3 regions of the Gordonia sp. ABKF26 genome follow, and region 3 is predicted to be linked to each of the others. Evidence: predicted binding sites of a transcription regulator. Region 3 holds the regulator's gene; each other region holds the start of a gene.

Region 1 (3,254 bases), 2.5 Mb from region 3:
TCGACCAGCGAGGTGAGTTCGTCTTGGCGCTGCGCGGGGTCGATGTGGGTGTAGCGGGTGTTGTTGAACACCCGGAACAGACCGTCGAGCCGGACGTCGACGCTGGAGGGCTGGACGAGGGCGGGATCGAACGGATCGATGGCGAGGCGCCCGTCAGCGATCTCGGCGCGGATGTCGCGGTCGGAGAGCAGCACGGTGTCGAGGTTATCGAATGGTCAGGGAGGATCTGCGCCGGTGTCCGTCGAGGTCGGCGTTCCCTCACTCGCCGATGCCCCGGTTCCGCGCTGCCGGGCGTCGGTGCGCATCCGGTCGAGGACGGCGTCGGCGCGGTGGGCGTGGTTGATCCGCGGCGTCGACGACGGGTGCGAGCGGGGCGGGTGCCAGACGGCGCGGCCGGCGTCGACACCGTCGGCGGCGATGGTGGTGGCCCACTGGTCCACACCGACGCCGACCGCGCGGTTGTGTGGTCCGCAGGCGGTGGCGAGGGTGTCGAGGTCGGTGGAGCCGTGGTGGGCTTCCCACTCGACCACGTGGTGGATTTCGCAGTCGAACGACGGCCGTGCGCAGCCGGGGAAGGTGCAACCGCCGTCGCGGGCGAACGCGGCGATGCGCTGCGCGCGCGACGCGAAGCGCTTGGCCCGTCCGAGGTAGAGGACCTCGCTGGTGTGGTCGCGGAACACCGCGAGATGGTGCTGTGCGTCGGCGGCCAGGTCGAGGGCGTCCTTGATGGGGAGCAGAGTCCCCGTCGCGGTCCGTGCCGGATCGCCGGCCGCGTCGCGGAGGGCCGACTCGGTGATGGAGACGACAAGGTGTGGCGGCAGCCCGTGGTGCGACCCCCCAAGCGCGCCGGCGTCGAGCACAAAGCGCAGCATGGCGCGCAACGCGTCGTGGTTCCGCTTGTCGGCTGACCGTTCGTCGCGCTCGGCCGCTGCGGCGAGGGCATCGGGGTGCGCGGCTTCGGGGCTCCCCGTGGGCGATTCGGGGTCGGCGGGGTTGTTCATCCCGGGAGCGGCCCACACCGACAAGACGACGTCGAACATGGCGCGCGTCACGGGGTCGAGCGTTGCGGTCAGCCGAGACATCAGTTGGGCGTCTTGCGGCCCGAGTTTGAGGCCACGGTTGCGGGCGCGGTCGCGATCGTCGGTGATGGTGCCGTCGGGGTCGAGGTGGGCCAAGATGCGGGCGCCGAGATCACGGAGTGACGACGGGTCGTACTCGCGTGCGTAGTGCGCGAGAGTTGCTTCGGCGGCGTCCTTGTCGGCGGTGTCGACACCGGCGGGGATCTTGCGCATCACCTCGATGACGACGTCGACATGCCGTCCCGAGATCTCCCCCTCGGCAACACCTTTGGCGGTCTCCGGGAACCGGGGTTCGAGCGGGACCCCCTGCATGTCCGGGAACTTGCCCAGTGCCCAGACGCGGTTCATCAGGCGGTTCGCCTCGCCGCGCCGGTTAAGCGCGTGGCACAGGAAGTTGGAGACGGTCTGGCAGCCCATCTTCCGGTACGCCGACCGCTCGTCTATGTCGACGATGTGGTCGGCGAACGCCGACAGCATGCGCCGTTCGGCGCGCTCGTGCTGGATCGCGACCTGGAGTAGCTCGGTCTCCGAGCAGTCCGTTGACGACGTCTCGGCGATCTCATCCAGCAGCGCATGCAAGCGCTCGTACTGGTCGAGCAGAAGTGGTTGTGGTGCAGATGGCTCGGTAAAAGCCATGATTTCATCCCCCATCATCATGGCTTTACTCGAAACTACGTTCGAGACTACTGCTCAGCTGCCCTCCGCGCAACCCCTGTTTGTGAGTAGTGCTGTGTTGCAACCGAATCAAGTCCGGTGACTCCGTCTTATCGCCGGCCAGATGTAGTACTTCGTAGCGCCCAGCGCGACGATCCGCGACATCTGCGCGTCCCGACGACCGTCCCGGCCACCGGTTTGCTAGGCTGTCGATCGCGAGTCCAGCACTCGCACGCCGATGTAGTTCAATGGCAGAACATCAGCTTCCCAAGCTGAATACGCGGGTTCGATTCCCGTCATCGGCTCCACCATTCTCGGGCGCGATCCACAACCGAGCCGCCGCGTGCAATCATCAGACGAACCGGGCCGGCGCCATCGTCGGTCCTCGTCATCCCAGGACGCACACATGCATCTGCCCGCGGTGAGAATTCCGATTCTGGTGCTGTGCATCGGCCTGCTCGTGAGCTGGATGATGCCTCCGCCCGCACAGGCGGCACCCAACCGGGTGAAGGCCACGTCGACCGGATTGACCCTCGACGGACGCCAGTGGTGGCCATCCGGATTCGACGCGTACCAGCTGGCCACCGATTGGTCGGTGAACGCCGGGTGCGGAGCGATGGTGGATCTCGACGACTATTTCGCTGCCCTACCCCCGCATTCGCTCACCCGCTTCAATCTGTTCGCTCGACTGGCGGTGAACAAGTACACCCAGCAGTTGGATTTCGGGCCGATGGACGCCGTCTTCGACGCCGCGGCGCGGCACGACCAGATGGTCCTACCGGTCCTGGCCGCCGCCGACGGCGCCTGCGAGAGCGGAGTTTTCAAGGAGCGCGACTGGTACCGATCGGGCTGGCGAACGGCCGCCGGAGCGGGCGGACTCACGTTCGAGGAATGGGTACGGACGGCAGTGAGACGCTGGAAGGCCAGCCCGGCGCTGGCCGGATGGGAGCTGGTGGGTGAACCCGAACCGTCCGTCTGTGGCGATCAGACGTGTGCCTGGCAACAGCGGTCGTGCCCGGTCGACGCCGCGCGCGTGCTGCGGTCGTTTTTCGGCAGTGCAGGTGCCATGGTCACCCGGCTGCACGGCGGGGCGGTGATCTGGTCCGGCTTCACCGGCGGTGGCCAGTGCGGCACCGCCGGACCCGACTATCAGTACGTCGCGGGCTCCCCGTATCTGGATGTCCTGGACTACCACGACTACGGCGCGGACGGCGTCGCGCTCCCCGGGGATCAGTGGAACGGGCTGGCCGAACGTCTACGACAGGCGCGCGCAGTCGGAAAACCTCTCGCCGTGAACGAGATCGGCCAGTTCGCCGGTTCGTGCGGTTCGAGGTCCGGCCGCGTCGACGACTTCCGGACCAAGGTCGCCGGTCAGCGGGCGGCCGGGACGGCAACCGCACTGTTCTGGGCGTTCGTCCCGGACCCGCGGGACGACCAGTGCACTTACGACATCGGTCCCGGCGACCCGGTGCACGACCTGGTCGCCGAACTGACCCGTCTCGATTGAGGCCCGGCACCCAG
Region 2 (3,254 bases), 2.5 Mb from region 3:
CCTTCGTCGGGTCCGGACCGTTCGATGTGGGTGGTGTACTGGCCGGGCTGGTCGCCGACCATCCGGTTGTGCCGCGGGCAGGCCGGGGCGAGGTCGTCGATGTCGGTGAGACCACCCTTGGCCCAATCCTTGTGGGCGTGATGGAGTTCGACCTGGGTGGCGGGTTGATCGCATCCGGGTGCCGAGCACACTTCACCGTCGGGGCGGGCGAAGGAAACGAGGCGTTGTTCGCGGGTGGCCAGACGCTTGCCCCTACCGAAGTACAGCGGCACCGCGGTGGCGTCTTTGAAGATCGCCAACCACGGTTGCACGTCGCCGGCCATCGCGAGCAGGTCGGGGATGGGCAGCAGGGTGCCGGTGGCGGTGGTCGCGAGCCCGGCTTCGCGGATCAGGTCGCCCAGATCGGCTTTGATGATCAGATGGGCGGGCAGGCCGCGGTGCGACGTTCCGAGAATCCCGTCTGAAAAGCCAGCGGTGAGTGCGGCGTCGAGCGCGTCGTGATTCGTCTGGGCGAGGGTGCGGCCGTCACGATCGGCTGCGAGCGCGAGGGCGTCGGGGTCGGCGGTGCCGGCGGGTCCGCTGGGTGAGGCGGGGTCGTCGGGGTTGTTGAGTCCGGGCTTGCCCCATACCGCGAACATCATCGTCAACCGGGCGGCGAGTGTGGGAGTCAGCGTGCCCGAGATCTTCGCGGTGCCATCGGCGCGTTGCCGACCGATCCACAGGCCTCGTCGTCGTTGCTGATCGGTGTCGTCCGTGAGGGTGCCGTCCGGATCGAGGTGGGCGATTAGGCGTGCGCCGAGTTGGGTGATGTCGGCCGGTGTGTGGTCGATGGCGATCTCGGCCATCTGCCGCTCGGCGGCGACTCTGATGTCGTGGTCGATAGTGCCTGGGATGCGGTCGAGGACGTCGAGTGCGGCGTGTACGTGTGCGGTGCCGACCGTTCCTTGGGCGAAAGCCTCGGCGAGGCACGGGTGTTCGGGCGGTAGGACCTCGCCGCTGAGGCTGGTGCGGGTGGCGGTGGCGTCCATCTGCTTACGACGCCGCACCGGGTTGGAGACCCGCAGCCGGTGGGTCATGAACTGCATGAGCGTGCGGCAGCCCGTCTTGCGGGGGAGGTCGCGGGCCTCGGCCTGATCGATTTGCCGGTCACCGGCAAAGGTCAGTCGCGCGATGGCGCGTTCGGTGTCGGCTGCGACCTCGGTGAGTTCGGCATCGGTGCACGGAGACAAGTCGACGGTCTGCAGTTCGTCGAGGATCGCGTGCAGGTCGGCCACCAGCTCGACGACACGTGGTTGCGGCGAAGCGGAGTCGTCAGGCATGGTCACCCCCCGGAGACGATTTCACGAATGCATGTTCGAGTGTAGCGTCTATCAAACTGTCGTGCAACGGTTTTCGCAATTCGCTACCGAGCGAGTCTTGTCGGTGGTGTGTGGTAGGGCGCCGATAATCGGACTATCCTGCGGCTTGGTCTCCTTCCGGCCGGCTACCGAACGCAACCGTCCTGCTTGAGCATCCGCGGCGTCGGCCCTAGTTTAGAGCCGGGTGTGTCGACCTCGAGTACCCCAACGTGTGCTCTTACACCTGAAGCTCGCTCGACATGTATAACCTGTGAGCATGACCGCAACGTCCGACCTGATCGCGCGGATTGAGAGCGCCTTCGCGACGGGACGAATCTCAGGCGACATACTCTATGCCGAGGGCGCAACTGCCCACGAGCTAGGCAAGGAAAGGTATGACGAAGCGGTTCGTCTAACTCGCCGCGAATGCCCACTCTCGGATGCGATCCAGGCGGCTGAACTCTACGGTTACGCGGCTGGGATTTCCAAAGCAAACAATCTGGGCTACGAAGACGACTGTGAAGCACGTCTAGCGATGTTGTTAAACTGGGTAGTTCTCCCAAATAGAGATGAAGCGCGCATTCGGGCCTCTCGGTTGATGTACGATCTTGGCGAAAGATTCCTCGCTCGAGGTGAGAAAAACCTCGGGGCGATGCAACTTACCAACGGCGCGTTAGCAATCGCGGAAATGAACAATGCCACTCTTTCTCAGCAAGAATCTGCGGCTGATACGCTACGCCGGGCGCTGAGAATGCGGGCACGTAACTCAACCGACTATGCCTATGGTCTTACGAACTTGGCAGTGATCGAGACCCAACTCGTACATCGCTTACCGAAATCGGAACAGTCGGTCGCCTACCGAAATGTCCTTCGCAAACTCAACAAGGCGAACAAACTATTCGTCAAGAATAGAGAGAAGGTACCGCGGTCGCTGTACCACGACGCCGTGCTGGAGGCTCTAACCAGATGGCTGTCGCACGAACTTGACTTGGCGACCGAGTCGGCCTACACAAGATCTATCCCTGAAGCCGAGGACATAGACCTGAGAGGCCTATCGAAATCGGAATACGTATCCGCGATGGTATCAAATTCCGTCGCGCTCGGTCTGGACTCACTTCCCGAATGGGTACCAGAATGGGAGACCGTAGTACAGGATGCTATCGCCAGAATACCTATGTTTTGGGGTTGCGTTGAGCGGGCAAGAAAATATTTGGACGCGACTACGGCATCAAGAACTAAGGCGGACCTCAAGCTATATGTCCTCCAGCAGATGGCGCACCAAAAGGTAGGTTTTCCGTACGAATCGATGGACGCCTTGTGGTCTTCTAACCAGATGGAGATGTATCTCACCTGGGCTGTAAAATGTATGAGCTGGCAAGATCGCCTCACACCGTCCGGCGACAGCCAATACAGAGCCTTGTTGAAACGCTCTGGGCAGAGTGTTCGAACGCTTCGAGCTACGTGGTCTGCTCGCGACGTAGAGAGATTGTTGGGTAGAAATCCGCTTGAATTTCGCTTCATTGCTTGTGAGTTGGCGCGGCTCGAAGAGTGGAAAGACTCGTTCGAACTGCTTGAGGCGACACGCGGGCTGGTATCTTCTAAGACTCTGAACGACGCTCCCGATGCGTATATGCGTGTTGCTGATTCTTTATCGTGGGTGCATCTCACGCACAGTCCAATGGGGACGTACGCGGTATGCCTACGCGATGGGTCCTATTTTGGGCGCGCTTTTCCTTCGCTAAGCGGCTCTGAACTGGCGGCATTGTTTTCAAATATTGCGGGCTCTGGGCTGCTGGTTGAGCAGAATGTCCAAGGATCAACGGCCGCAGCAAATGCTGCAGAAAAGATAGCGCTCGCATTAGCTCCCGTTGGGGATTGGATTTGCGAGGTCTCTGGAGCAGACGTCGTAGTAATGCC
Region 3 (3,254 bases):
AGGCCGCTGCCGTCGCCGCGACCGATCAGTTCGCGGCGGTGTTCACCAAACTCGGCGGGTTGATGGCCGAGCGGGTCACCGATCTGAACGATGTGCGCGACCGCGTGCTCGCCGAACTGCTCGGTCTACCCGAACCGGGCGTGCCGACACCGCAGGTGCCCTCGGTGCTGCTCGCCGACGACCTCGCACCCGCCGACACCGCCGGTCTCGACCCGACGACCACGATCGCGCTCGTCACCCGGCTGGGTGGGCCGACCAGCCACACCGCGATCATCGCCCGGCAACTGGGGATCCCGTGTGTGGTGGCCGTGGCCGATCTCGCCGAGATCGGACCCGGCACAACGGTTCTCGTCGATGGGACGACCGGCCGGGTCGAGGTGGAGCCGGACGCGGAGACGGCGCGGGCGCGAGTCGAGGAGGATCGTCGGCACGCCGAGCTCGTCGCCGGGTGGACGGGTCCGGGGCAGACCGCCGACGGCATCGCCGTCTCGGTGCTCGCCAATGTCGCCGACGGATCGTCGGCGCGGGCCGCCGCCGGGCACCCGGTCGAGGGCGTCGGACTCTTCCGCACCGAACTCGCCTTCCTCGAACGCGCCGACGAACCATCGGTCGACGAGCAGGCGGCGATCTACCGCGAGGTACTCGATGCCTTCGACGGCCAGAAGGTGGTGATCCGTACCCTCGACGCCGGCTCGGACAAGCCCTTGAGGTTCGTGACCCACCCAGACGAATCCAATCCCGCGCTCGGTGTCCGTGGGGATCGAATCGCCCTGGCGCATCCCGAGATCCGAGCCCACCAGCTCGACGCGATCGCGCACGCCGCGTCGGGTTCCGACGTCGCGCCGTGGGTCATGGCGCCGATGATCGCCTCGCCGTCCGAGGCGCGCGCCTTCGCCGCGGAGGTCCGCGGCCGGGGCCTGGTCGCCGGGGTCATGATCGAGGTGCCCGCGGCCGCCATCCTGGCCGAGGCCGTGCTCGCCGAGGTGGACTTCGTGTCGATCGGCACCAACGATCTGACGCAGTACACGATGGCGGCCGATCGGATGTCGGCCGATCTCGCCGGATTGACCGATCCGTGGCAGCCTGCGGTGCTCAGCCTGATCGCGGGTGTCGCCGCAGCGGGTGTCCGCCAGGGCAAGCCGGTCGGGGTGTGCGGTGAGGCGGCTGCCGATCCGAATCTCGCCTGCGTGCTCGTCGGTCTCGGGGTGACCTCGCTGTCCAGCGCGCCGACCGCGGCCGCCGCGGTGGGGGCTCGGCTCGGCGAGGTGACCGCCCAGGACTGCCGCGCCGCCGCCGACGCCGCGCTGGCCACGTCCGACCCCGCCGCGGCGCGAGAAGCTGCCGCGGCGGTGCTCGACCGTTCGGTCGGGGGAGAGGTCAGACTCGCCGCATCACGGTGACGACCTTGCCGAGGATCACGGCGTCGTTGCCCGGGATGGGATCGAACAGCTCGTTGTGCGGCATCAGCCACACATTGGCGCCCTGACGCTTGAAGGTCTTCACGGTGGCCTCGCCGTCGATCATCGCTGCGACGATGTCGCCGTTGTCGGCGACGTTCTGCTGCCGCACGACGACCCAGTCGCCGTCGCAGATGGCGGCGTCGATCATCGACTCGCCCACGACGCGCAGCAAGAAGAGCGAGCCCTCGCCGACCAGCTCGCGAGGAAGCGGGAACACGTCCTCGACCGCCTCCTCGGCCAGGATCGGGCCACCGGCCGCGATCCGGCCGAGGACCGGCACGAAGGTCGGCTCGGGCAGCCGGCCGGCCGACGGGGTCTCCGGCGACGGCGATTCGCTCGGCGCGATGTTGACCGCACGCGGCCGGTTCGCATCCCTCTTGAGCAGACCCTTGCGCTCGAGGGTCCGTAGCTGGTGGGCGACCGACGATGTCGAGGCCAGGCCGACCTCGTCGCCGATCTCGCGGATGCTCGGCGGGTAACCGCGCTCGCGTACCGAGCGGCGGATGACTTCCAGGACCCCGAGCTGGCGCGGGGTGAGTGAGGCCTCGGCGGCGGCGACGTCGATAGGGGCCTCGTCGTCGGCTCCCCGCGCTCGGCCGCGCCTATCGCCGGTGTCACTCATGTTCGGTTCCTCTCGTTTTCGGAACGTGCTGGTAGATGGCCCGTGGGGATGTTCAGCCGCGTCCGAGCCTAGCGGAGTGCGACCTGCACCTCAAACATTTGTTCGATGTGTCGCGAGACTTTGTCGGTGCGCCGTGCTACAAATTCGAACATCAGTGCATCGAACATCTGATCGAAGTTCGAACACCGAACGCCAGACACCCGAACACCCGAAGATCCCGCACCGAACACCCGGAGGGCACCATGCGCACCGCCACTCTCGTCGCTCCCGTCCGTACCGAGCGTCCCGACACCATCCGGGCGCGCACCGACCGCGCCGACCGTATCCGGACCCGGACCCCGCTGTCCGACGGTTCTCGGCCCGTCGACAACCGGCCGGCAGGCAACCGTCCGGTGGGCGGGTCGCCACTGACGCCACGCGTCGGCGGCACGCACTGCGGCTCCCCGGTGGGTGCCCGGGGCCGCGGGCCGGTCGGTCCGGATGCAGCGGTGTTCCGTCGCCGTCGCCGCACCGCCGTCGCGGTCCTCGCCGGCGTCGGCCTCGCGTTCGTCGTGTGGGTGTTCGGTGTCGTCGGTCAGAACTATTCGGACTCGATGACGCCCGCCGCGGTGAGCGCAGAGGTCGTCCACGTGCGCGCCGGGGATTCCCTCAGCACGATCGCCGGCCGGGTGGCGCCCGAGATGCCCCGCGACATCGTGATCGACGAGATCGTCGCGATGAACGATCTGCCGTCGAGTGCGCTGCAGGTGGGTCAGCCCCTGCTCACCCCCCGGTACCGCTGAGGCCGGGCGGTATCCTCGATGTCACAGGGGCCGGCCGAGAAGCGGCCGGGCGCACGGTTTCGGTGCGTTCCAGCGTCCCGCGACCTGCGTGAGGACACGATGCGCTGCCCCTTCTGCAAGAACGACGACACCAAGGTCATCGACTCGCGTGTCGCAGATGAAGGGCAGGCCATCCGACGGCGTCGCTCGTGTGTGGAGTGCGGGCGCCGATTCTCCACGGTGGAGAGCGCCGTGCTCGCCGTGGTCAAACGCAACGGGGTCACCGAGCCGTTCAGTCGCGAGAAGGTCATGCGCGGTGTGCGTCGTGCCTGTCAGGGCCGGCACGTCGCCGAGGACGCACTCGCGCAACTCGCCCAGCAGGTCGAGGACACGGTGCGCGCGAGCGGATCG

What was found. The regulator LexA, encoded in region 3, represses DNA repair genes until DNA is damaged. The targets are predictions, from matches to a motif close to CGAACANNTGTTCG.
Region 1: AB4Z55_RS05595 (DUF222 domain-containing protein) is a predicted target of LexA. The motif match lies at 1,746-1,759, and genes of this name have one in related genera.
Region 2: AB4Z55_RS05360 (DUF222 domain-containing protein) is a predicted target of LexA. The motif match lies at 1,344-1,357, and genes of this name have one in related genera.

The regions. Positions count from the first base shown of each region.
Region 1 is NZ_JBGCVZ010000003.1:1,104,448-1,107,701, reverse strand. Features, by position in the region: gene dcd (dCTP deaminase) at 1-194, opposite strand, end outside; gene AB4Z55_RS05595 (DUF222 domain-containing protein) at 216-1,715, opposite strand; tRNA gene AB4Z55_RS05590 (tRNA-Gly) at 1,968-2,041, shown strand; gene AB4Z55_RS05585 (beta-mannosidase) at 2,140-3,240, shown strand.
Region 2 is NZ_JBGCVZ010000003.1:1,053,885-1,057,138, reverse strand. Features, by position in the region: gene AB4Z55_RS05360 (DUF222 domain-containing protein) at 1-1,319, opposite strand, end outside; gene AB4Z55_RS05355 (CHAT domain-containing protein) at 1,615-3,254, shown strand, end outside.
Region 3 is NZ_JBGCVZ010000003.1:3,567,185-3,570,438, reverse strand. Features, by position in the region: gene AB4Z55_RS16475 (phosphoenolpyruvate--protein phosphotransferase) at 1-1,400, shown strand, start outside; gene lexA (transcriptional repressor LexA) at 1,378-2,082, opposite strand; gene AB4Z55_RS16465 (LysM peptidoglycan-binding domain-containing protein) at 2,325-2,864, shown strand; gene nrdR (transcriptional regulator NrdR) at 2,964-3,254, shown strand, end outside.